DNA from 2 places in the Paenibacillus sp. WG02 genome. Region 2 is predicted to be linked to the other one. Evidence: riboswitches for the same ligand, from Rfam matches in the RefSeq annotation. Region 2 holds a riboswitch; the other holds the start of a gene.
The links. Region 2 has a riboswitch for cyclic di-GMP ahead of ACBP55_RS37845 (OmpL47-type beta-barrel domain-containing protein). Riboswitches for the same ligand answer to the same signal wherever they lie in the genome.
Positions count from the first base shown of each region.

Region 1: it holds a riboswitch for cyclic di-GMP, as region 2 does, so the genes downstream of both, ACBP55_RS00165 (PilZ domain-containing protein) here and ACBP55_RS37845 (OmpL47-type beta-barrel domain-containing protein) in region 2, are expected to answer to the same signal.

Region 1 covers NZ_AP036016.1:23,014-35,756, reverse strand. Annotated here, with positions in the region: gene prfA (peptide chain release factor 1) at 1-922, opposite strand, end outside; gene ychF (redox-regulated ATPase YchF) at 957-2,057, opposite strand; gene ACBP55_RS00165 (PilZ domain-containing protein) at 2,136-2,870, opposite strand; cyclic di-GMP riboswitch class I at 2,973-3,060, opposite strand; gene tadA (tRNA adenosine(34) deaminase TadA) at 3,340-3,777, shown strand; gene ACBP55_RS00155 (DUF1697 domain-containing protein) at 3,790-4,332, opposite strand; gene ACBP55_RS00150 (DUF1648 domain-containing protein) at 4,383-4,880, opposite strand; tRNA gene ACBP55_RS00145 (tRNA-Arg) at 5,032-5,105, shown strand; gene ACBP55_RS00140 (hypothetical protein) at 5,193-6,035, opposite strand; gene ACBP55_RS00135 (MFS transporter) at 6,282-7,490, shown strand; gene ACBP55_RS00130 (sigma factor) at 7,551-7,877, shown strand; gene ACBP55_RS00125 (RNA polymerase sigma factor) at 7,879-8,154, shown strand; gene ACBP55_RS00120 (hypothetical protein) at 8,151-8,597, shown strand; gene ACBP55_RS00115 (hypothetical protein) at 8,620-9,822, shown strand; gene ACBP55_RS00110 (small acid-soluble spore protein P) at 10,089-10,256, opposite strand; gene ACBP55_RS00105 (hypothetical protein) at 10,257-10,418, opposite strand; gene ACBP55_RS00100 (hypothetical protein) at 10,440-10,787, opposite strand; tRNA gene ACBP55_RS00095 (tRNA-Ser) at 10,916-11,000, opposite strand; gene serS (serine--tRNA ligase) at 11,084-12,364, opposite strand; gene pdxT (pyridoxal 5'-phosphate synthase glutaminase subunit PdxT) at 12,459-12,743, opposite strand, start outside.
Region 2 covers NZ_AP036016.1:8,360,987-8,373,729, reverse strand. Annotated here, with positions in the region: gene ACBP55_RS37880 (helix-turn-helix transcriptional regulator) at 1-630, opposite strand, end outside; gene ACBP55_RS37875 (sigma-54-dependent Fis family transcriptional regulator) at 748-2,499, opposite strand; gene adh (aldehyde dehydrogenase) at 2,740-4,260, shown strand; gene ACBP55_RS37865 (DUF779 domain-containing protein) at 4,273-4,638, shown strand; gene ACBP55_RS37860 (Alp7A family actin-like protein) at 5,448-6,644, shown strand; gene ACBP55_RS37855 (hypothetical protein) at 6,641-7,087, shown strand; gene ACBP55_RS37850 (hypothetical protein) at 7,122-7,580, shown strand; cyclic di-GMP riboswitch class I at 7,884-7,976, shown strand; gene ACBP55_RS37845 (OmpL47-type beta-barrel domain-containing protein) at 8,072-12,743, shown strand, end outside.

The DNA of each region.
Region 1 (12,743 bases), 110 kb from region 2:
ACGTACGAATCCGCTCGGAACGGTCACCCGTACCAACCTTGCTTTTACGCTCGCCCGCATATTTCGCTTCCTCTTCCTCACGCATTTTATCGGAAATACGTGTACGAAGTACGCGCAGTGCTGACTCTTTATTTGAGTTCTGGGATTTCCCATCCTGACAAGTCGCTACGATACCCGTAGGTACGTGCGTCACACGCACAGCGGATTTCGTCGTATTAACCGACTGACCGCCCGCTCCACTGGAACAGAATGTATCCACTCGAATATCCGCGTCATGGATGACAATCTCAACATCTTCCGCTTCCGGCATAACCACTACCGTCGACGTTGAAGTATGGATTCGTCCACCTGATTCCGTTACAGGAATTCGTTGTACACGGTGCGCCCCACTTTCATACTTCAGCTTACTATAAGCGCCTTTACCCGTGATCATGAAAATGATCTCTTTAAACCCGCCCAAATCGTTCACAGAAGCATCAAGAATCTCCGTTCTCCATCCTTGCGCGTCAGCATAGCGCGTATACATGCGATACAAATCGCCCGCAAACAGAGCAGCTTCGTCGCCGCCTGCCGCACCGCGAATTTCGACGATTACGTTCTTATCATCATTAGGGTCTTTAGGCATCATGAGCATTCTAAGTTGTTCTTCCAACTTGGCTGATTGCTCGCTTAGTTCTTCAATCTCCATTTTGACCATTTCACGCATTTCATCGTCCAGCTTTTCGTTCTGCATCACTTTAGCATCGGCCAGCTGTTCGCTCACACTTTTATATTCGTTATAAGCATCATAAGCTTCTTGAAGATCAGATTGCTCTTTCGAATATTCTCTAAGTTTCTTTGTATCACTCGTAACATTCGGGTCACACAGCAGTTCGCTTAATTTTTCATAGCGGTCCACAATGGACTGAAGTCGATCCAACATATAGGATCACTCCTTTCTTTACTTTTTTTATTGATTACACATTAAATCGGAAATGCATGACGTCCCCGTCATTCACCACATACTCTTTACCTTCGAGACGCACTTGGCCTTTTTCTTTCGCACCATTCATCGACCCAGCAGCTGCCAAATCATTATAAGAGACGACTTCAGCACGAATAAAACCACGTTCGAAATCGGTATGAATAACGCCAGCCGCCTGAGGAGCTTTCGTTCCCTTGCGGATTGTCCATGCTCTTACTTCTTGCACCCCAGCTGTGAAATACGTGTACAAGCCAAGTTTTCTATACGCTGCTTTAATCAATCTATTCAAGCCGGACTCTTGAAGTCCCAACTCTTCGAGGAACATCGCTTTTTCTTCGTCTTCCAGCTCGGCGATTTCGGATTCAACCTTCGCACTGATCGACACCACTTCATTGTTTTCGCCCTCAGCAAACTCCTTCACAATTTTCACAAAAGGATTTTCATCTGCTGTTGCTACTTCATCTTCACTCACGTTTGCCGCATAAAGCACCGGTTTCATGGTCAATAAATGAAGGTCGCGCACGAGAACCTTCTCATCTTCGCTGAGATCCAGGCTGCGTGCCGGTTTATCTGCATAAAGCGCTTCTTTAATACGCTCTAAACACTCCACTTCAGCAACAACCTTTTTGTCGCCGCCTTTGAGGTTTTTGCGCGAACGCTCGATCTTCTTCTCAACCGACTCAATATCGGCCAAAATTAATTCAAGATTAATCGTTTCGATATCGCCGATCGGATCCACTTTACCGGAAACGTGGGTAATATTATCATCTTCAAAACAACGAACAACATGCACAATGGCATCCACTTCACGAATGTGTGCCAAAAATTTATTTCCAAGCCCTTCGCCTTTGCTCGCGCCCTTTACCAAACCCGCAATATCTACGAATTCAAAGGCTGTCGGGACAATGCTCTTAGGCACAACAATCTCTACCAGCTTCTGCAATCTCTCGTCTGGTACTTCAACTACCCCAACATTCGGATCGATCGTACAAAACGGATAATTCGCAGATTCTGCCCCCGCCTGTGTAATTGCATTAAACAATGTCGATTTTCCTACGTTCGGTAGACCGACGATACCTGCTTTCAAAGCCATTGTAGTTACAACTCCTTAATTTTCGAAAATCATCCTTCTTATTATATAGCACTTGGACCTCAAAAAAAAGCCTGAAGGCTATTGATTCGCCGCAGACTTTTTTTCCGTTGCTTTTTTAAATTGCGCTTCCCGCTTCTGTATGAAGTAAGTTTCGATCTGATTGGTAAGGATAAAACCCCTTAAAGCATTGGTTTTTTCCTGCGGAATGTCGATATAGCTAGCCCCATAATAGAAACCATTTTCAACCTTTTCTTTTCTTACAATTTCCATCGAACAAGGCATCGTAAAGCCCAAATCCAACTCGACTTCAAGCTGCGAATGCTTTTGAACAATTTTATCAATCATAGCATTATCATTTATGGTAAAACCTAAGCCGTTGATGGATATATTTTTGATTGAGATACCAAGCGGGTTCTCAAATTGATGTTTATTCCTTTTATTCATATCCTTAAGCCCGAATAAGAGACCTGTATGTTCCACATCCACACGTGGGAATTCCCGTTTTTCTGCGAACTTCTTCCGATTTTCAGGTGGATTAATGACTATGACCGAGCCGAATTCTTTGGCAACAACGGTTGTATTCATCACAAACAAGCCGGATTTGGTATAAACCGTCATTTTCGCTTTATCACCAAGTTGAAAGACATCGTATTCCGGTAATTCTACCTCTATAATGTCTCCTAGTGCATAGGTTAGCACGCCCGTGGCTACGAAATCGTCCTTTCCCAACACAGCCTTACTATCGATCAGCACATCAGCGTCATATCCCTCCTTGCTTCCGTAATATTTCATGACGTTATATCCTTTGGCCATTATAATTAACACCTCTCCCTTTACCCAAGTTGTTCCCTATATAAAAATAGACTGCCCCGTATGTAGGAGCAGCCTATTACCTTAATCAAAAAAGCATCGATTTTCGGTAACCAGGCTGCCATAGTTCCAATGGAACCGTAGACCCTCAGCTTTGCGTCCTTGCTTTTCAACAAGTTTGCCATTTTCGAACCTTGCTATCTTATTTCTACCTATCACGTTCAATATGGTCTAAAAGACCTACTAATATCTATCATTATACCTAGCCCAGATGCTATTATCAACAAAATTCCTTGCATCACTGTTCTTTTTGTTGTATGTAATGTAGAAAGATTAAGTATCCACAGCTTTTTAAGTTATCCACAAAGCTATCCACAGGTTGTTAACAACGGAATGAATGTTCGATTGTTATGCACATGTGGATAAAAATATACTAGCGAGGTGTCCCCCTGTGGATGAACATATCCCATGGATGAAAGAAGCCATTCTCGAGGCTCTCAAAGCTGAAGCCATCCGAGAAGTACCGATTGGAGCGGTTATTGTCCATCAAGGTCAAATCATTGGCCGCGGCTACAATTTACGTGAAACAACCCTAGATCCTCTCGCTCATGCCGAAATGATCGCCATCAAACAAGCGAGCGAACATCTTGGGGCCTGGCGTCTTTTGGATTGCCAGCTCTATGTTACCCTAGAGCCTTGTCCGATGTGTGCGGGCGCGATTGTGCAATCGCGGATTCCGCAGGTCATCTACGGCACCATTGATCCGAAGGCTGGCTGTGCCGGAACGCTCATGAATTTACTGCAGGAGGACCGGTTCAATCATCGTGTCGATGTCGTTAGCGGCGTCTTGCAAGAAGAGTGTTCAACGATGCTGACCCAATTTTTCCGTAAATTACGCGGTAAAGCTTAGAAGTTCCTGCATCTAATTCTGCATCGCCGCTGCCAACTCAGCCAGTTTATTCATCGTATTCCAATTGCGTGTTGTCGCCGTATCCCCAAGCTTCTGGATATTGCTCGCAAGTTTAGAATCCAGAACACTTTGACGAAATAGAAAATAAATCTCACGCCCTTTGATCTGGAATTCATCCACATCACTGATTCCTTTGGACAAGATGTCAGAGGTTTGCTGCGGAGGATCTTCCGATAGCACAGAGATTTGGATCGTTTCGCCTTCTAATAAAGCATCCGCTTCAAATGGACAAGTCGCAAGAATCTGCGCCAGCTCCTCTATCGTACGCAAAATGACCGAAGGTGAGACGCCTACGGCTTTGCTGATCTCCTGCTCGATACGCTGGCGCAGCGGTTCTACCGCCTCCTCCGACATGAACAAGACATTGCCGCTCTGCAAATACGTTTGCACCTTAGCAAGTCCCGCCCCTTCCAGTGTCTTTTTCAAATCCGCCATCTTGATCTTGTTCTTTCCTCCTACGTTAATACCACGCAGAAAACCAATGTAAACTGTCATTTCAGCATCCTCTTCCTTTTATCAAATATGAGGTATTCATTGAATAAGATTTACTTGAGTTTTATGGATCGAATGACGAAGTAAATAATCGTACCCAGAATGAAAAGCAGTACAATGCTAAATACCCACATATTTAAAGCAAAACTTTTTCCCCATGCAATTTGAATAAGAGTCCATTCGACAAACCCGAACATCACAACGATCAGCATCTTTAGACAGTGCATAAATAAGCGTGCATTTACATATTGCCGGTTGGCATTTTCATCGGTAATTTTGTAAGGATAATTAAACGTATGGGGGTATTTGCTTAAGACTGTTAAACCTATATATAGGATCAAAGTCATCACTGGCAGCAGAATAAGACTATATTTGTTTCCCCAACCATCTTCTTTCCCTTGACCATTAATATGTATCGGTATGCGTTCTGGTATCAGGGTCCAGACATAGGCTAAATAAGCAAAAATACTCAAAATGACTAGGACGGAGAATCCATCCAGAATTTTTTCAGTACTTGTTTTTGAAAGTATGAGTACAGGTTGTTTGTCCAAAATAACACTTCCTCTCTTACCAAATTAAAGGAAATAAAAGTTAATCCCTAATCTATTCTTCACTTTAAATGAACATTCCTTGTCTCAAAGAAAAACGACTACTCAAAAGGTTGCGCCACGAATACCTTCGTGCTATTATAATTCTTGCTATGCGCCCGTAGCTCAGCAGGATAGAGCAACAGTTTCCTAAACTGTAGGTCGTACGTTCGAATCGTATCGGGCGCGTATACATTCAAAATTTAAACGCCAGTAACGGTTAATAGCCGTTCTGGCGTTTATTATTTTTAGAAGTACCCTACCTCTAATTTTCCTCTATTGTTCTGGGCAATGATTACTTTTTAAGGCTGCATTCATACTATCTTTAAATTTGTTGATATATTGCTCAAACCCTTTGGGGTCCGAACTGCCGTTTCCGTTGTATGACTCTGCTGCATCTTGCATTTGTCTTGCGTAATTGGTCATAATCTCCCGACAAATTGGTCCTGAAACAGGTGCTGTAGAAGTTGGAATTGGTGTAGGGACCACTGGAAGAATATTGGGAGTCGACATGTCTGTCGTTTCGTTTACCTGCTGGAATCTCCACTTTTTTATATATTCAAACTCTGATGCTTTGTTCTTAAGAAATTCCTCCGCATCCGTTCGATTTATTGCAATAAAACTCATTACTCTATGATTATGTATGGTACTTACAATCAGCATTTCCGCGGGTGAATTGGCAACAAAGCTAGATAGAAAGATGATATTATCGTTATCTTTGTTTGAATCATTGGATAGTTCTAGATCTATTTTCATATATGGACCATGTTCATTGTAAATAAGCTGAACATTCTTGGCACTATGTTCTTTGGCTTTCGCGTTTAGTGACGGAATACTAGAGGTGAAGTCTTTTGTAGGATTAGGGAAGGTAAGATCCACATTATATTTCTCAGAATCCCACGTTACAGAGGCACCGGTTTGTTTCAAAAGATAAAGTGGCACTAGGGTACGACCATCTCGTATAGTGGCTGGCACATCTTCTACATGAAGCTCTTTTCCTCCAAACAAAACGTTTACGATTGGATCACCACTATAGTCACCATGAATACTTGATGCATGGACTATTCCAGTAAAGCAAAGAAACAATAGAACGGTTGCAATCATCTTCTTTTTTGTCATATACATTAGTCCCCTTTTAAAAATTTAACGTAAGTCAGTCTTTAGTACTTCGACATTTGGATAGATATCCCTATTCAGAATTTTTTAAACGCCAAAAGAACCTTGCCAGCCGATTTCCACCCATTGTCTTTTTTTTGCAAACATCCAATCATAGCCTTGCTGCAATCGATGTTCTATAATAAAACGAAAGATTTATTAGTCCTCATTTCGATTCAAGAACTTAATCCGAAAGGAGCTCCCTCTTCGATGACAAGCATCAAAGCTTCATCCTCCTATCGCATTCCGCTCTTCTGTATCGTCACACTGCTGTTCTGGATGTCGATGTATACGAGCGTTCCCATTATGGCGCCTTATGTAGAATTCCTTGGAGGGAACCACCAGTTGGCCGGATGGATTGTCGGCATGTACGGGATCTCCCAAATGCTGCTGCGAATTCCTGTAGGCATCATGTCAGACCGGTTTCATAAGAGGAAGCTATTTATTACCTTTGGCCTGCTGTTCACGGCTCTAACTGGTTTAGGACTGTGGATCACTCATGATTTCACATGGATCCTTATTCTCCGAGCACTAGCAGGCGCAGCCGCGGCAACTTGGGTGGATTTTACCGTATTATTTACGAGTTACTATAAGCATGAAGATTCAACGAAAGCGATCGGAACGATCTCCTTCTTCAATTCACTTGGGCAGGTTTTAGGTATTCTCGGAGCAGGATGGGCGGCAGATTCCTTCGGCTGGGAGGCCGTCTTCATTTTGGGAGCTGTGCTTGGCATGATGGGGATGATTGGATCCCTTTTCCTAGTAGAAAAAGTGGAGCTCGATGCGCCTAAAATTACGATGCGCGGTATCGGTGATGTTGCGACGGACCGCACGCTGCTGTTCGTATCCTTACTCGCTATCTTGTCGCAAGTTCTCATATTCGCAACTGTTTTCGGATTTACGCCCGTTTATGCAACCCAGCTTGGAGCTGATAAATTCTCCTTATCGATGCTTTCGTTATTTGCCAACGTACCGGTAGCGTTAGCTTCCTTATTTGGCGGGCGGCGATGGGCTGTTAAGTACGGGGAAAAGCGCATGGTTGTATGGGGCTTTATTCTTATGGGGATATTTACATTCACGATTCCATTTACGCATCATCTTTGGGTGCTGATGGTTACTCAGGCTTTTGCCGGCTTTGGTCGCGGACTTTCTTTTACCTTACTTATGGGGATGAGTATTAAGCATATGCCTGCGGATAAGCGGGCAACGGCAATGGGGTTTTTCCAAGCCATTTATGGACTAGGCATGTTTATTGGTCCCGTTCTTATGGGGATAATCGGCGACTGGTTCTCTCTGAATCAAGGGTTTATTGTGTTGGGTGTACTTGGTGTTTTGAGCGCACTTCTGTCTCATTGGTTCGTACGAAGTACGCCTTCTCAGCTTCAAGCCAAACCTAGCAGTTCATCTGCAGCACTTTAGCAAGGGGAACGGATCTTGAAGATTCGTTCTTTTTCTTTTTGAAAACGTGCAGGGGTACAGGTGGTTGCCTTCGTCTATTCATGCGGAGAGGAGGAGAAGCATATTCAGGAACAAGCACTCGTAAAGCGTATTTTGAATGGCGATGAGGCCGCATTCCGTGAGCTTGTAACCACATATCGTCACTATTTGTTCCAAACGATCTTTGCCATTGTGCGCCATGCTAAGGATGCCGAAGATTTATCGCAGGATGTTTGGACCCGGATCTATTTCTCCCTCCCTCAGTATCAAATGAAGGGTCTGAAAACCTGGATGACTCGCATCGCAGTGAACCGGGCTATTGATTTCAAACGATCGGCCAGCAGGCGAAGGGAAGAAATGACGGTCTGAGATGGAGGAACCCCTCCAATCCTCTGACACTTATCCTTACACGGAGCATGGTGTGGAACAGGAAGTGATGTTGAATGAGACGACTGAGCTCGTGCGTAAGAAGCTTCATCAAATCCCTTCCAACTATTATGAAGTATTAACGGCCTACTATATTCATCATCAGTCGTATCAAGATATTGCCAATGCCCAAGGTGTAACGGTCAAAACGGTCGAATCCAAGCTATATAGAGCCAAGCAGTGGCTCCGCAACAATTGGAAGGAGGAGGAATTCTTGTGAACCATTATAAGGAACAAGCGTGGAAGCAATATGTGGAAGAGCGTCTGTCACCCGATCTTTTAAGTGAAATGGAGCTTCATCTGTATCAGTGTGATGAATGCTTGACGATATATATGACATGTTTGGAACAAATGGAAACTATACTTCCGGTCATGGAAAGGGATGCGCAAGGGTATGTGGATGCCATCATTGCCCGTACGACAGGAACTAAGCGTTCTTGGTACCACTCAACTATGCTGCATTATGGTATTGCAGCAGCAGCTACGCTCATTCTGGTAGCTACCGGCTTCTTTCACGGAATTTCGCAGGAATTGGACTCTGCTGGTTCGTTCAAAGCCATTAACTCTTTAAACACCTCTTCCTCCCTACAAACAAATAAACCGATATCCGACCAATTATTAAATAAAACTCTGACGTGGCTAGACACGTTGCAAAATAAATAAACACAAGGAGGTTACACCATAAATGCCAAACAAAAGCAGCCTAGTTGCTTTCCTGCTGTCCTTCCTGCCTGGAGCAGGCCATCTATATATGAACCGCCTATTCCGCGGGGTCCTATACGGTGGTGGGGTCTTTGGATCGTTATTTCTTTTTTTCATGGGAGTAGCTATTTTTCACGCCCCGAAAGATTTCCTGATTCTTCTTGCCTTGCTGGCCGCCTTGATATGGTTTGTGAATATGATTGATATGGTTATTTTTCTACTGCGCTCGCAGCCCTATCGCTTGCCTGGTTCTTATGGCTCTGAACAACAAGAGCATGCTTCCTGGGACGCCAATCCTTATTCCAATCACATTGCTGGGCAACAAGAAAAAACAAAAGTTATGCTGCTCTCTTTCATTCCTGGACTCGGACATTATCAGCTTGGATTGATGCATAGAGGTCTTACGGCGATGGTCTCCTTCTTTGGGGTTGCGATATTAGTATTCTTCGTCACCATCATGACGCATAACGAAGGCTTTGCTGCCTTTCTCTTGGCCTTGCCAGTACTGTGGTTTTACACGATGTTTGATGCTCTGAAGCAACAGGGAAATAAACAAGCGGGGTTAGAACTCGTAGATCGCAGTATTTTCGAAGACTTCCACTTTGGGGATGACTACGGACGCAAAAACCGGACATTGGCAACAATTATCGCCATTTTTCCAGGTGCAGCTCACTTGTATCTCTCAATGACGAAACGCGGCGTCCAGCTGATGGCGATCTTCCTTTTCTCCATTTATATATTGGATGTACTCCGCTTGTCTCTGTTTTTGTTTTTGATCCCGATCCTCTGGTTTTTTAGCTTTTTTGATGCTTTGCAGAGCATTACGAAGTACGAAAATGGTACCATAATTGATAAACCAATTATCGAGAATTGGACAGCTTATTCACGACCCATTGGCATGGTTCTGATCTTGCTTGGCAGCTACTATGTCTTAAAAGATGTTGTTGTTCAATTTTTGTATCAAATTCTACCTAACGCTAGGAATTACATGTATTTAATTACAAATTTCAGCCAAACCTTCATAGTTGCCCTGTTGCTGATCGGTGGAGGCGTACGTTTATTATTGAACCGTAAACAGCACGTTTCAACGTTTTCGACTTTTACGGATGATGTTCATTCGTCATCTCACCGATCTAATCCAATGCCTCAACAATTTTTAGAAATCGACGAAAAAAAGAACCCCTAAGGGTTCTTTTTTGTCGGTGTTGATGGTTTCTTTAAAACGTGTTACACGTAAACCTTAGGAAAATCTGCTTATAAAACACGGTAAGTGTCTTTGGCACATCCCCTCCAGCCTGATTATAACAGGTAGAAAAGTCCTCTATGCAATGGTTGTTTCCCTTTCGCTAAACGCTCCAACGGAACCACACCTCTCTGCTCACCGACAAAATATAGTATGTCCGGGTCTTCGGTTTTTAAACATTTTGTAAAGATTTTTTTCTAAATTCTTATTTAATGCCCGTGTCCCTGGCCTTCCCCATGAGTACCCCTAGAGTGATTCTGATTCTTTACTTTCTTAGATCCTGATAGTGGATTTGGACTATTATTACGATCACTATTCTTTACTGAACCGTTTTCTACCAGACTATCCCCTGCGGAATAAGATTTCTGTTTAGCCATTTAGTGATTCCCCCTATTCTTGTCATGGTTTAATGCATCTTGATGTCTATTATCATTGACTTGCTGCTGCACTTGCTGAGCCTGATGGCTGTTAACAGGGCTAGCTTCAAAATCTTTGGCTACATTCTGCAAATTTTTATCAACCGCTCTTTGTCTTGTCACTGTGAACTCCTCCTTTGCCCTTTAGGCGTGTGTTACTCTCTGCAAGGCTTGTGCGCATTCATGGATATGGCGAACGTAATCATCCACCAGATTCTGCACAATTTCGCTGGTCTCATCAATGTGTGTAGTGCCCTGCTGCACATCAGTCAGTTCGACCATTACTTCTCTGTCGTCCACGTAGGTGACTTTAAAATCGATTGTATAGCCCGTATGCCCCGCCGCCATTATATGAACCCTCAATGCCTGAGGATCGGCCTCATCGGCCCATACACGCGCCTGATCGGTTGGCTGCAGCGTTGTCGGGAGTACCGTCATCCACTCATTTACCAATTCAGCTTGATTAATCGTTAGCTTGTCAGCTTTGCTCATAGGTAACACCTCCACATGTATAAAATGCGGAGGCTACCTGTCTTTTATCCATGTAAAAAAACAACAAAAAAAGCCACACGATTCTTGAAGAATCGCATGACTTCTTGGTTAGGGTATTACCATGGTTACGGAGAGGGTGGGATTCGAACCCACGGAGGCTTGCACCTCGGCGGTTTTCAAGACCGCTGCCTTAAACCACTCGACCACCTCTCCACGATAGGTGTCTCCTGGTGGGGAGACAACCTTGTGCAGTGACAAAAAGCATTGTAGCACAGATCTTATAGGAGAATCAAGTGCTATTTTTTTGTAATCACTTTGACGTTGTTCATGTAAGGGATGAGAACCTCAGGAACCAATATTGAACCGTCAGCTTGCTGATAATTTTCGAGAATTGCAGCCACTGTACGACCAAGCGCAAGGCCTGATCCATTCAGCGTATGTACAAATTCCGGCTTCGCCTTCGCATCTCTGCGGAAGCGAATATTCGCTCTGCGAGCTTGGAAGTCTTCGAAGTTACTGCAGCTGGAAATCTCACGGTACGCGCCGCTGTTAGGTAGCCATACTTCCAGATCGTACGTCTTAGCCGACGTAAAGCCGATATCCCCTGTGCAGAGTGACAGCACACGGTAAGGCAGCTTAAGCAGCTGTAGAACGCGCTCAGCATGCCCTGTAAGCTTCTCCAGCTCATCGTAGGAGTCTTCGGGCTTAACTAGCTTAACAAGCTCAATTTTGTTGAATTGGTGCTGTCTGATTAAGCCGCGTGTATCTCTACCTGCAGATCCAGCTTCTGAACGGAAACAGGCACTGAATGCAACGAAATTAACAGGAAGCTGCTCGTTCGTAAGAATATCTTCCCGATGATAATTCGTAACCGGTACTTCCGCTGTTGGAATAAGGAAATAATCCGAATTCTCAATTTTAAACACATCTTCCTCAAACTTAGGAAGCTGTCCTGTTCCCGTCAAACTCTCACGGTTAACGATATAGGGAGGCAGCATCTCTTCATAACCATGCTCATCGCTGTGCAGGTCCATCATGAAGTTAATCAATGCACGCTCCAGCCTTGCACCTAGCCCTTTATAGAAAACGAAACGCGAACCCGTCACCTTCGCCGCAGCTTCGAAATCCAGTATGCCCAGCTCTTGCGCTACTTCCCAGTGCGGTTTCACGTCATAATCGAATTGTGGAATCTCGCCTACTCGGCGCAGTTCCACATTCTCTTCTTCTGTGCGGCCGACAGGAACGCTTGCATGGGGCATATTCGGGATGGAAAGCAAAATCTGCTGTAAGGACTCGTCCAGTAAGCGGATCTCGTCATCGAGCTCTTTGATGCGGTCTCCGACGACTTTCATTTCTTGGATCAGCTCATCCGCATTCTCGCCGGATCTTTTGCGCCCGGCTACCTCTTGAGATACCGTATTTCGGCGGTTTTTGAGCTGCTCCGTTTCTTGTAAGAGCTCTCTACGCTTCAAATCTAATTCCGTGAAGCCGTTCAACTCTTCAATTTGTTTACCGCGGTTTTGCATTGCAGCTTGCACAGCTGCCAGATCACTTCGAAGTAACTTTACATCAAACAAGGAGATTCCTCCGTTAGCGCAAAATGGTTAGAATATGGAAGCAAGCACCTTTACCGGCTATAATCCGGTGAGATCAAGGTGCTTGTACCATCAATTATGCTTGTCTTTGCTTTACCATGTCTAAGAAATAGCTGTGCAGACGGAAGTCGTCTGTCAGCTCTGGGTGGAACGACGCCGCAAGGAGATGCCCTTGCTGCGCTGCGACGATCTGGCCGTCATACGTAGCCAGTACATCTACTCCCGGTCCCACCTTCTCGATGAGTGGGGCCCGAATAAAGACAGCGCGAACGTTCTCGTCGATGCCTTTGATCGGCAAATCCGTCTCAAAGCTTTCGCGCTGACGACCGAACGCGTTGCGAGCCACCGTGATATCCATCAG
Region 2 (12,743 bases):
CTTCTCCGTTGAATCCAACTTTCGAATACGATCGATACGAAAGCTTCGAATTTCTTTGCGAAGATGACAATGACCGACCACATACCATTTGCTTTTCCAGCAAACGAGTCCATAAGGATCCAAATGACGAGCTTCGGCTACAGATCCGTAGCCTTTTTGATAATGCATGAATAGCGTTACTCTTTGAGCTACCGCAATTTCCACTTCTTGAAGCAGGGATACTTGCGATGCATCAGCTTGAGGAAGAATAACGTCAAGACCTTGTTCATGCAGAGTGATTTGAGTGCGTTGTTCCTGATTGGTGTACATCTTCAGCTTGGCGACGGCCTGACTCAATTTCTCTCCAAACGGATACCCCGCCTCCTGGGCAAAGGCTGCAGCGTGAATTAACGCTTTTTGTTCATCCAGATCAAATACAAGCGGTGCTTCATTGAACTGACCGAGCAGGCTATAACCGCCATTATGGCCGGAATCCGATATAATCGGGACCCCGCTGGCACATAAGGCATCGATATATCGATAGACGGTTCGGATGTTAATTTCCAGCTTCTCAGCAAGCTGTTTGGCTGTTATTCGCTTCTGAGATTTGAGCAACCACAGGATAGAAAGCATATGATCTGCTTTTGACATAACCCGTACTCCTTTCACAGGAATGCTTTCCATGTGGCTTCATCATATCATTGATAGACCGATGAAAAAAACACCCAATCTCTGAGAGATAGGGCGCTAGTTTCTAATCATATATCGTTAAAATAACGTTATGCCGTACTCCTCAATTTTACGATATAGCGTCGTTCTTCCAATTTTCAATTGTCCGGCCGCCTTGCTAAGGTTCCATTCCGAGGCCTTCAGCGCCTTCTTGATCGCCGTGATTTCCGCGTCCTTCAACGTGAGTGGGTGATCTTTGCCTGATCCTGCTTGTTCTGCCTCGTCGGATTCTTCGAAAGATAGATGCTCAGCGTCAATCGCCTGTCCTCCAGCTAGGAAGACCGCTTGCATAAGAATGCCGCTAAGCTCTCTAATATTGCCCGGCCAGCTGTAGGTTAACAGCTTTTGCTGCGCTGCTTCCGTTATGAATGGACAGGGCGAAGCATGCTTCTGGAGTAAATGAACGGCTAATGTCAACATATCGCTTCTTTCCCGTAAGGACGGCAGCGTGATATGTATCCCCTTCAAGCGGTAATACAAATCAGTCCGAAATCGACCTGCCTTTATCTCCGTGGCCAAGTCCTTATTCGTTGCAGCAATGACTCTGATGTCAATTGCTTTGCTCTTCGCGCTGCCTACCGGAGTAATCGTGCCTTCCTGGAGTACTCTTAATAAAGCAGCCTGCGCACGTAGAGGCATGTCGCCTATTTCATCGAGAAAAATAGTACCCTTATGCGCGGCCTCGAATTTCCCGGCATTGCCGGCTTTGTTCGCTCCCGTGAAAGCGCCGCGAGCGTATCCGAACAATTCACTCTCGACCAGGCTGTCCGGGATGGCACTGCAATTCAGCGCAATGAACGGTTCCGCCGACCGGGTGCTAGCCGTATGAATGGATTGCGCGAACAATTCTTTCCCCACGCCGCTTTCACCCAATAATAAGACAGGAAAATCAGTCGCTGCCGCCTTCTTGGCCAGCTCTTTCTTCTGTATGATGGTCGGACACGTGCCGACAATATCCCTAAACGTATAGAAATGCTGCTCGTTTGCCGCCTGCTTCTCAATGGAGACGGACTGCCACAGCTTCTGATGCTCATTATGAATGGTTTCGACCGAAAAGCCTTCCAACTTCGTAAACACTTTGCCAATTGCGTCACTTCCAACAATGCGGATGGCGGCATGATTAGCACGAAGGATGCGGTTATCCCGGCTTAGAGAGAGCAGCGGTAAAGGATGATTTAGTGAGGAATGCTCGAGTTCTCTGAGGGTAATGAGATGCTCCTTCTTCGACTCTTCCAGCAGAATTTTGTTCTGCAAGGAATGGGCTGCCATACAGGCAAGTGTAAACGTATAGGCGTGGTAATTCTCTTGTTTGCCGCTAATATTGATGATACCGATCAGCTCGCCGATTGAATTGAAGACGGGTGCTGAGGCGCAGGTCAAGAAGTGATTGGAGTTGAAATAATGCTCTTCGGCATGCACACGTACGGGTTTTTTCTCTGCGAGGGCGACACCAATGGCATTGGTTCCTTTTCTTCTCTCGGCCCAATTTGCTCCTACTTGCAGCTGAACCGCTAACGCCCGGCGGGAGAAATCGATATCTCCAGCGGTGTGAATAATGGTTCCCTCCGAATCGATAAGCAGCGCCATCTGGCCGGTTTGCTTGATGCCTGTGTGCATTTGCTCGAATATTTGCTCCGTGTAATGTATGGTTTGCTCGTTTTGCCTTAATAGAGATTGAATGTGGCTTCCGGTTAAGATGTCATCGTCAATGGGGTCGGTGGGCATTAAACCAAGTTCGTGACAGCGCTTCCAAGATGACGCCGCCGCTTCTGATAAAAAGTTATTTTCCACGGATAGCAAAAAACATACACCTCCATTGCAATCGGTTTCCTAACCCGATCATATCATAGTTGCTTTTATTAATGGAGAGCTGAAAGAAAGAATGTCCCAAAATGGAACACTTCTGTTGTTTCAGAGCGGAACAAAAACGAGTAAGCGCTCACTATAAAGCCTTATTGGACGGCATTCTATAGGTTGGCACGATCCTTGCTAATATATTTAACGTATTCCATTTTAAGGAGGCTGAGCTAGATGATTTATGCACAACCTGGACAAAACGGATCAAAGGTTACATTTAAAAAACGGTACGAAAATTTTATTGGAGGACAGTGGACTGCGCCTGTTAAGGGCCAATACTTTGACAATCCATCACCTGTAAATAACCGTGTTTTCTGCGAGGTTCCACGCTCATCTTCAGAGGATATCGAGCTGGCTTTAGATGCCGCGCATGCTGCAAAGGACGCATGGGGGCGCACGTCCGTTGCGGAGCGTGCCGTCATTTTAAATAAAATTGCCGATCGCATGGAAGCGAATTTGGAAATGCTTGCGGTTGCCGAAACCTGGGATAACGGGAAGCCGGTTCGGGAAACGCTTGCGGCTGATCTGCCACTGGCGATCGATCATTTTCGCTATTTTGCAGGATGCATTCGCGCCCAGGAGGGCTCGCTCAGCCAATTGGATGATAATATGGTGGCTTACCATTTTAACGAGCCTCTTGGTGTCGTCGGTCAGATTATACCGTGGAACTTTCCGCTGCTTATGGCGACATGGAAGCTTGCTCCGGCACTTGCAGCCGGAAATGCGGTCGTTCTGAAACCCGCAGAGCAAACGCCGGCCTCCATATTGGTGCTGATAGAGCTCATCCAAGATTTGCTGCCGCCGGGCGTAATCAATATCGTCAACGGCTTCGGGCTTGAAGCGGGCAAACCGCTTGCCTCGAGCAGCCGGATCGCGAAAATAGCCTTTACTGGCGAGACGACGACAGGTCGCCTAATTATGCAGTATGCTTCGCAAAACCTGATACCGGTTACCTTGGAACTGGGTGGCAAGTCGCCGAACATTTTCTTTGAAGATGTGCTCGCTAGTGATGATGCTTTCTTCAATAAAGCGCTCGAAGGCTTTGCGATGTTCGCCCTGAATCAAGGTGAAGTCTGCACCAGCCCGTCACGCGCATTAATTCAGGAATCGATTTATGATCAATTTATGGAAAGAGCATTGAAGCGAGTCGCAGCCATCAAACAAGGCAACCCTCTGGATACGGAAACGATGATTGGTGCACAAGCCTCTACCGAGCAGGTTGAGAAAATTATGAGCTATATCCATATCGGTGCAGAGGAAGGTGCTGAATGTCTGATCGGCGGAGGCCGGGCAAAGGTGGAAGGAGATATTTCCGAAGGCTACTACATTCAGCCGACAGTTCTGAAGGGGCATAACAAAATGAGAATCTTCCAAGAGGAGATTTTCGGACCGGTTCTTTCCGTTACGACGTTCAAGGATCAGGAAGAAGCGCTGGCGATCGCGAATGACACGCTCTATGGTCTTGGCTCCGGTGTTTGGACGCGCGACATGAACACGGCCTACCGGATGGGGCGCAGTATTCAAGCCGGCCGCGTATGGACGAATTGCTACCATGCGTATCCTGCTCATGCGGCCTTCGGCGGATATAAGAGCTCGGGCATTGGCCGTGAGAATCACAAAATGATGCTCTCCCATTACCAGCAAACCAAAAATCTACTCGTCAGCTACAGCCCTGACGCACTGGGCTTCTTCTAAGGGAGCCGCACGATGACGATAGAAGTGAGCAAAGTTGTTGCTACCGATGCCGCTCTAGAGCTGATCGAAATCGTAAAGGCCAAGCATGGCCCTATCATGTTCCATCAATCCGGCGGCTGCTGTGATGGCAGCTCTCCGATGTGTTACCCGCAAGGTGAGTTTCTTATCGGCGACAGCGACGTATGGCTAGGGGATATAGGCGGCGCGCCCTTCTATATGAGCAAGTCGCAATACGAATATTGGAAGAATACGATGCTCATCATTGACGTGGTGCCCGGCAGAGGCGGGATGTTCTCGCTTGAGGGGCCGGAAGGGCGACGCTTTCTGACTCGCTCGAGGATGTTCTCGGATGAGGAGCGGCGTGTGTTAGGACTATAAGCTTTTTATAAGATAGGATCAACAACCCTGTTCTCTTCCTTGACGAAGGGAGCAGGGTTGTTTGAGCTGCAGGCAGAGTTTTACAAGAAAGGCTCTTCCCATATTCGGCTTATGACCATGAAGCAAATCGCAGAAAGGCTGTATGTGCATTGATTCAACGGTAAGCTGTCCCATAAATAATGGAAAGTTTTACAGAAGAGACTGTCGATTAATTCACAATTGGTATTCATAACTCCAAAATACGATTTTAGAGACATTCAGCGTTCGTGAGGGCTGAAGGGCTATCGTGGTTACCAATGTTGTATTTTTTACAACAATTAACACGCCAAAAGGATATTTTGCAACTTGAAGTTGCATTTCGTACAACATTTTGAGCTCATTTGATGCGAAATGGTCTATATTGGGCTAAATTGTTGTACATGATGCAACAATGAAGGGAGATAGGCGAGATTTAGGCATAAATTGTTGCACTTTCTACAACATCATTCAACAGCTAATATGAATTCAATCATCTAGCAACCTAAATTCTGCCTATATAACGATTGATCCCGATTTAAGACAAATCTATGTGGCCCGAAACAAAGTTTAAACTTTACATTTAAATCCTAAACTTTAAACTTTAAATCTTGTCTTTTAAATCGTGAAGTTTAGAGCTTAAATCTTAAACTTTGAATCTTAAACTTTGAAGTTTAAAGTTCATTCCAGCTAACTGCTAAAAATACCAATTACTCCAAATACCCTCTCAATTAGCCCTAGTAGCGCGAATGTTTATATAAACTCAAATAAGGCCTACGGAGAGGGGAATAGACTTGACAAAGAACGAAGTCTTAACCACTACCATCACGCTGTCTATTGATAATGGCAGCAGTCACGTTAAAGTGATTTACGACCATTTGGACAATAACTTTATTTTCCCTAATGTGCTAGCACAACCGTTTGGTGAACGATTTCTGTTGATGGAACAAGGTGATCCCTTGGATTTTCTTGACGTACAAATTACATCGCCTTCGATAGAGAGCGATCAGTACCGACATGTTTACGTGGGTAACTTAGCCATCGGTGACGAAGGGATTATTCATGAAATCGTTGGGGATAAAGCGGTGCAGAAGAAGGCCCAGAGACCCGAAACGATGGTGACTCTCCTTACGGCTGCAGCGTATGCCATTGCCAAGAAACATGAGGATGCCATCAAGCGAGGGAAAAAGCGGATCAAAGCCGCTGTCAATTTGGGTACAGGTCTGCCAATCCGTGAAATAACGAAATTCCGCGAGGAATTTGCTAATAAGATTACAGGAGGCGTACATTCCGTTACTTTCGGGACAACCCCCGTATTTAAAGGGATCACGGTAGAAATGGAATTTTCGCTTCCTACCGATATCAGCATAGACGATGTATCCGGTGTTTACGACCTGGAGGCAACTTCCAAATCGCATCTATCCCACAAAGGCTTCGGCATTGCGGATGTAGGCGGTGTTGATATGGATATCGCGTTCTTCAAACCCGGTCTCGATCTGGATCAGCGGCACTCAACCGGCGCTAAGATCTACCTCAATGATGCATTAGAGAGCATTCGCAACGAGGTTAACTCGCAAGGCGAGGAATTGATCGCAAGCACGGCAGAATTGACCCTCATGCTGGTCAACAAAGAGTATGAGATTTATGCGGAGGGCAAGGTTGTTTTTGACATGACAAGCCTGATTAACCGGCATATGCGTATTTTAGCGGAAAAAGTGCTGAAATACGCCCGCAACTCTTGGAAGCATGTTCGCTATGCCAATGAGTTTTGGTTTATCGGCGGTGGAGCGGTCGTGCTGCAGCCTTGGATTGAGAAGCTAAATGCTGAGCTGGGCTTGCCCATTAAGTTTGATACCGTGGAACACAGCCAATTCCGAAATGTGCGTGGCACCTTTCTTATGCTTGACCACGCGCTGAAGCATGAGGACGAAACCGCAGCGGCCAGTGCTAATTCTGAAGGAGTATCCGAGAGCGGGAGCGGTTCGGATTGAAAAAGCGTAGATCCACCGTTTACGTTCGCTCCGGTAAGGATGTTACCCTGTATATTCCGTCAGATACGCCGCCGGAGGTTATTGATTATTTGAACCAATTGAAAATGGAAGGCATTTTCAGTCAAGGAATCATGGATATTCTGACCAGATATGTTCGTGAAGAGCAATCGAATAAACGACCAGTTGCAGAATTATTTCCCGGGAAAGAAAGGGCCTCGGATAGGGATGAGGCCGTTTCGCTCGCAGAGAACTACAGTGACATGGAGTCGGCAGAGCCTATTGAACCTGCTCATGAAGCGAATGATGATTTCAACCAGCCAATGAAGGAGATCCCGAGTGCCAGTGATCAGAAAAAATTCAGCTTGGCGCAAATTTTCCGGCAGTCTCGGCACAATTCGGGTAAGCTGGTACAACCCTCGGATCAGGGTAACCATAATGAGTAGGTGAACTCCATGATTATGAAAAGGAGGACATCAGATGGACAACGGACAAGCTAAGGACGCAGCGCGTCATTTCAATCTTTCAGATGAAGTGTTTCACCATCCCGGCATGGATATTTATACACAAATGACATTTATCGTCTTGAAATGTTTTTCTTCGGAATCGAACATTCCAGGATTATCTGATATCGCTAAGCTCGGTCGCATGAGTATCAAGCAAGCGACTAAGGCTTTACAGCAGCTTGTGGAGCTGAGAATTGTCTCGCACAAAATCTTCCGCCGCATGGTGGGAGATTTCCAAGACGATCGGCTTTCGTGGGCTGCTAAGGGCTTGCTTACGTTTTGCAAAGAGAACCCGAACATCGACCTAAGCGATTTATTGGAGCTATCCAGCGAATCGGGCGAGGATGAGCATAGCATACGCAAGGCTCTTAAGGAATTGAACGAGTATGGGTACTTGGAAGAGTACCCTGTCTGGAGTAGAATCGCTAACTAAGGTATAGGTAAAAAAAGACCATGTTATCTACGCTTGTAGAAAACATGGTTTTTTTTAAGTTTGAAAGACTAGTAATATTCCATGTTTATAACCTTATGCAACATCATATGTAAGGGATATCAATTCAAATATTGTCGAATTACAATACAAGTTTTATAAATATAGGAGAAACCATTGAATTTCAACTAATAAAGAAGATCAAAAGTACTAGAATACATGCGGAGTATGACTTTCTAGTTAAATTTACCTATTCAAATTATTAGGAATATAGTATTATGGCAGAGATAGAAGTATCGAAATCTCAAGTGAAAAGGGCAAATCACAGGAAACTGTGAGACGCAAAGCCAAGGGCCTGACACGCGTATTAATAAACGCGGATGGCAGCCGGTTACCACAGGGAATCATAGTGTTTTTCTATGAACCTTGTTTAAGGTTCTTTTCTTTTTTTTGAGATCTATCAATCCTTATTATAAGAAGGGAAGGAATGTCAGATGTCAATGAAGAAATCAAGACAAATGTCTATGGTTCTCACGCTGCTTTTATTTGTTCAATTAATTTTTCCAGCATTACATGCGTGGGGAGCAACAGACAACGGAACCATCTTACCTCCAAGCAATCTTGCTGCTCAACTTCTTACTCCTGATGATGTGAAATTAACGTGGAGCCCGGTGTATGGAGCTACAGGATACACTGTATACAGCATCACCTATGGGCAGCTTATCAATGTCGGGACAACGACAACTGCTTCTTTTACCATGAATGACCTGGCAGAGGGCTCCTACAGTTATGTGGTATCTACTTTAAGTTCAAGTGGCGAATCGGGCCCATGTGCTCCTGTGAATATCAATATCACTTATCCGGATATGATTGCCCCGGCCACTTTAACGTACACCATACAGAATGGTAACAATATTGTTTTGAACTGGGGAACAGCTCCTAATGTACAAACATATAATTTGTATGAAAATCAAGTTGGTGGAAGAAAGTTAGTCTATTCAGGGACAGCAAGAACTTTTACAGTCAACAATGCCGCAGAGGGAATATATACATATACGGTAACAGCTAGTCATACTTTGTACGGCGAATCTCCAAACTCTGCTCCAGTAGAAGTTACTGTCGGCTACCCGACGATGACGGCTCCTAGCGGTTTAACGTATACGGTGGCTACCGATGACGTTACATTGAAGTGGAATACTACTGCTTATGCAACTGGCTATAATGTCTATCAAATTATTGATAATCAAAAAGTATTAAAAAGCAGTAAAATAACGGGAACAACCGTATCCTATATGAATTTGCCCGCTGGAAATTATACATACATAATTCACTCTTTCAGTGACCGTTTCGGAGAATCTGTTGAGGGCAGCACGATTTCATTAACCGTAGGATCAATGGTGCCGCCAAGCAACCTCACTTTTAAACTTCAAAATGTGAATGATTTGGTACTAACTTGGAGCGCTGCGACCAACGCGACCTCTTATAAGGTGTATCAAGTTATCAATGGAGAAAAAATATTGAAAAACACAGTAACCGGTACGACGGTTACATTTACGAATATGCAGGCAGGCGATTATGTATATGAAGTTCATTCGTCCAATAACTTGTTTGGCGAGTCGGTTGACGGCAGTACAGTTTCCTTGAGTGTAGGATCGGTTACGATGACTCCTCCGGTAACGTTTACTTCCAAACTGCAAAACCTGACTGATATTGTACTGACGTGGACGGTTGCACCCAATGCTACCTCCTATAATATCTATCAAGTTATTGGTGATCAAAAAGTACTGAAAAGCACAGTGACGGGCACGACGATTACCTACGTTAACATGCCTGCGGGTGATTATGTATACGAGGTTCATTCTGTTAGCACCCGTTTTGGTGAATCAGCTGAAGGAACACAAGCTGCCGTAACGGTAGGGGAAGTAGTCATGGCTGCTCCGGGGAATTTCGCATACAAATTTCAGAATGTAAATGACATCGTACTGACATGGACGGTTGCACCTAATGCTACGGCTTATAAAGTGTATCAAATCGTAGACGGTGCAAAGGTACTTAAAAGTACAGTAACCGGAATGACTGTGACCTATGCAAATATGTCGGCTGGCGATTACCTGTATGAGGTTCATTCCTATAGCGATCGATATGGGGAATCCGTGGCAGGGAGCCAGGTATCGATTACGGTAGATGCTGTAACCATGGCAGCTCCGGGAAATCCGACTGCAAAGGTTCAAAATGTGACAGATGTCGTATTAACATGGACTGCTGTTGCAAATACAACCAATTACAAAGTATATCAAGTTTCAGGCGGTCAAAAAGTATTGAAATCCACGGTGACAGGTACGACGGTAACTTATACAAATCTGGCAGCAGGGGATTACACGTATGAAATTCACTCGAATTCCACACGATTTGGAGAATCGGCTGAAGGTGCTCAGGTAACTTTCTCTATCGTACTTCCAACGATACTGCCACCAACCAATTTGGTGCAGAGTGTAACATCGGCTACGGCGTTTTCTTTAAACTGGGACGCAGCAGCAAATGGTAACAGCTATAAAGTGTATCAAATAATAAATGGTCAAAAAGTATTGAAAAGCACAGTAGCTACAACTACGGTATCTTATACCAATATGCAGCCTGGTGATTATACGTATGAAGTTCATACGGTTTCAACACGATTTGGAGAATCAGTAGACGGCGTGCAATTGACATTCACTTTGAATGGGCAAACGATGCAAGCTCCGGCTAGCCTGACTTACAGTTTGGCAAATGTGAATGATCTGACCTTGAGGTGGACATCAGTACCTTACGCAACGAGCTATAAAGTGTACCAGGTTATTGATAGCCAAAAGGTTCTGAAAAGCACATTAACAGGCCTAACCGTAACCTATACTAATATTCCTGGTGGGGATTATCATTATGTAGTTGATTCCTACTCAACGATTTTAGGAGAATCCCCGGAGGGTGCTGAGGTAAGCTTCAATTTGACTCTTCCGACAATGGTAGGGCCGGGTAATCTGGCAGCTAAAGTACAGAATGGTAACGATGTGGTTTTAACTTGGGATACAGTACCCTATGCTAACAGCTACAAAGTTTATGAAGTCGTGAATGGTGTAGAGGTTCTGAAAAGTACAGTGACCACGTTGACAGTAACGTACACGAATGTAACAGCTGGGGATCATACGTATGTTGTTCACTCTGTGAGTACTAAATTCGGAGAGTCGCTGGAAGGAAGTAAAGTGAACCTCTCCATGGTTTTCCCAGTGATGCAAGCACCGGGAAGTCTGACCCAGACGATAGCAAACGGTAATGACATTACCTTAAAATGGGTAGCTGTCCCTTATGCAAACTCTTATAAGGTATATCAAATCGTTGATGGCCAGAAGGTATTGAAAAGCACTGTGACCACTACTTCCGTAAGCTATCTTAGCTCACCAGCGGGCGATTATAAGTATGAAGTCCATTCATACAGTAGTCGTTACGGTGAATCACAAGAGGGTAGCCAGGTTAGTTTTACCCTTGATCAGAATTGGACAGTTGCACCGGATCAAGTAACCCAAACGATTACGAACGGTAATGATATCACCCTGCAATGGGGGGCCGTCGCAAACGTAGCATCTTATAACATTTATCAAGTAATTAACGGTGAGAAAGTTCTGAAGAAATCACAAGCGGCAACATCAGTTACATTTGCAAACATGCCTGAAGGAGAATACACGTATGAAGTTCATTCTTACGGAACTCGATTCGGGGAATCTCCAGATGGAGCTAGTGTAAGCTTTACCTTGGATTTCCCTGTGATGCAGGCACCTACTACATTAACGCAGACGATTGCGAATGGGAATGATATTACTTTAAAGTGGGGAACCTCAACTTACGCTACATCTTATAAAGTTTATCAAGTAGTTGATGGTGAAAAGGTGTTGAAAAGCACACTGACCGGAACAACTGTAACATATACCAACATGCCAGCAGGCGACTATACCTATGAAGTGCACTCCTATAGCAGCCGTTTTGGTGAGTCCCCAGAGGGACGTCAGCTCACGTTTACGCTGGTACATCCGATCATGCAAGCGCCGGCTAATGTAACGAAAAGTATAACGAATGGCAACGACATTTCTTTATTGTGGGGAACTTCAACTTATGCTAATACCTATAAAGTTTATCAAGTAGTAGATGGCCAAAGAGTGCTGAAAAGTACACAGACGGGCACTGCGATAGGATTTTACAACATGCCTGCTGGAGACTATACCTATGAAATTCATTCATACAGCAGTCGCTTTGGTGAGTCTCCGGAGGGAGGAGAGCTCACATTTACACTGGTACATCCGATCATGCAAGCTCCAAGTAATGTAACAAAAAGTGTGACAAATGGCAATGACATTACCTTATCGTGGGGAACCTCTACTTACGCTACGGCTTATCGTGTCTACCAAATCGTAGATGGTCAAAGAGAATTGAAAAAAACACAAACGGGTACAACCTTAACGTTTACCAACATGCCAGAAGGTGACTACAATTATGAGATTTACTCCTATAGTGATCGTTTCGGTGAATCGCCGAAGGCGGGTGTCTCAGCTTTCACTTTGACATGGCCGGTACTTCAGCCGTCACAATTGAAAGGAACAGTCACGAACGCTAATAATCTGACATTAACTTGGACGACAGCAACTTGGGCTAATGAATATCGTGTATATGAAGTGTCAGACGGAACACGTCAGTTAATCTATAAAGGTACGGCTCTAACAACCCAGATCTATAACCTGAGTGAGAAAACGCATAATTATGAATTAGTCATTTATAATACACGTTTTGGTGAGTCTGCACCTTCCAATCGGTTAACATTTGATATTATTTACCCTGATATGCAGTCTCCAGTGGCAGGTTTGAGGCTGCTAAGTCCAACAAGCGCTGTAATTACATGGAATTTTATCACATACGCTAATGGTTATAACGTATATGAAATTGTAAATGGACAACCGGTACTGCTGGTTAAAAACTTAAACAACCTGTCTTACACAGTAAATAACCTATCTTATGCGAACCACCTGTATTATGTATCATCGTATAGTAATTCATTTGGTGAATCGGATCCTTCCAATACAGTTGAGGCAAAGCTGATCATCGATACTGAGGCACCGGTAACGACAGCAACTGCACCAGCGGATT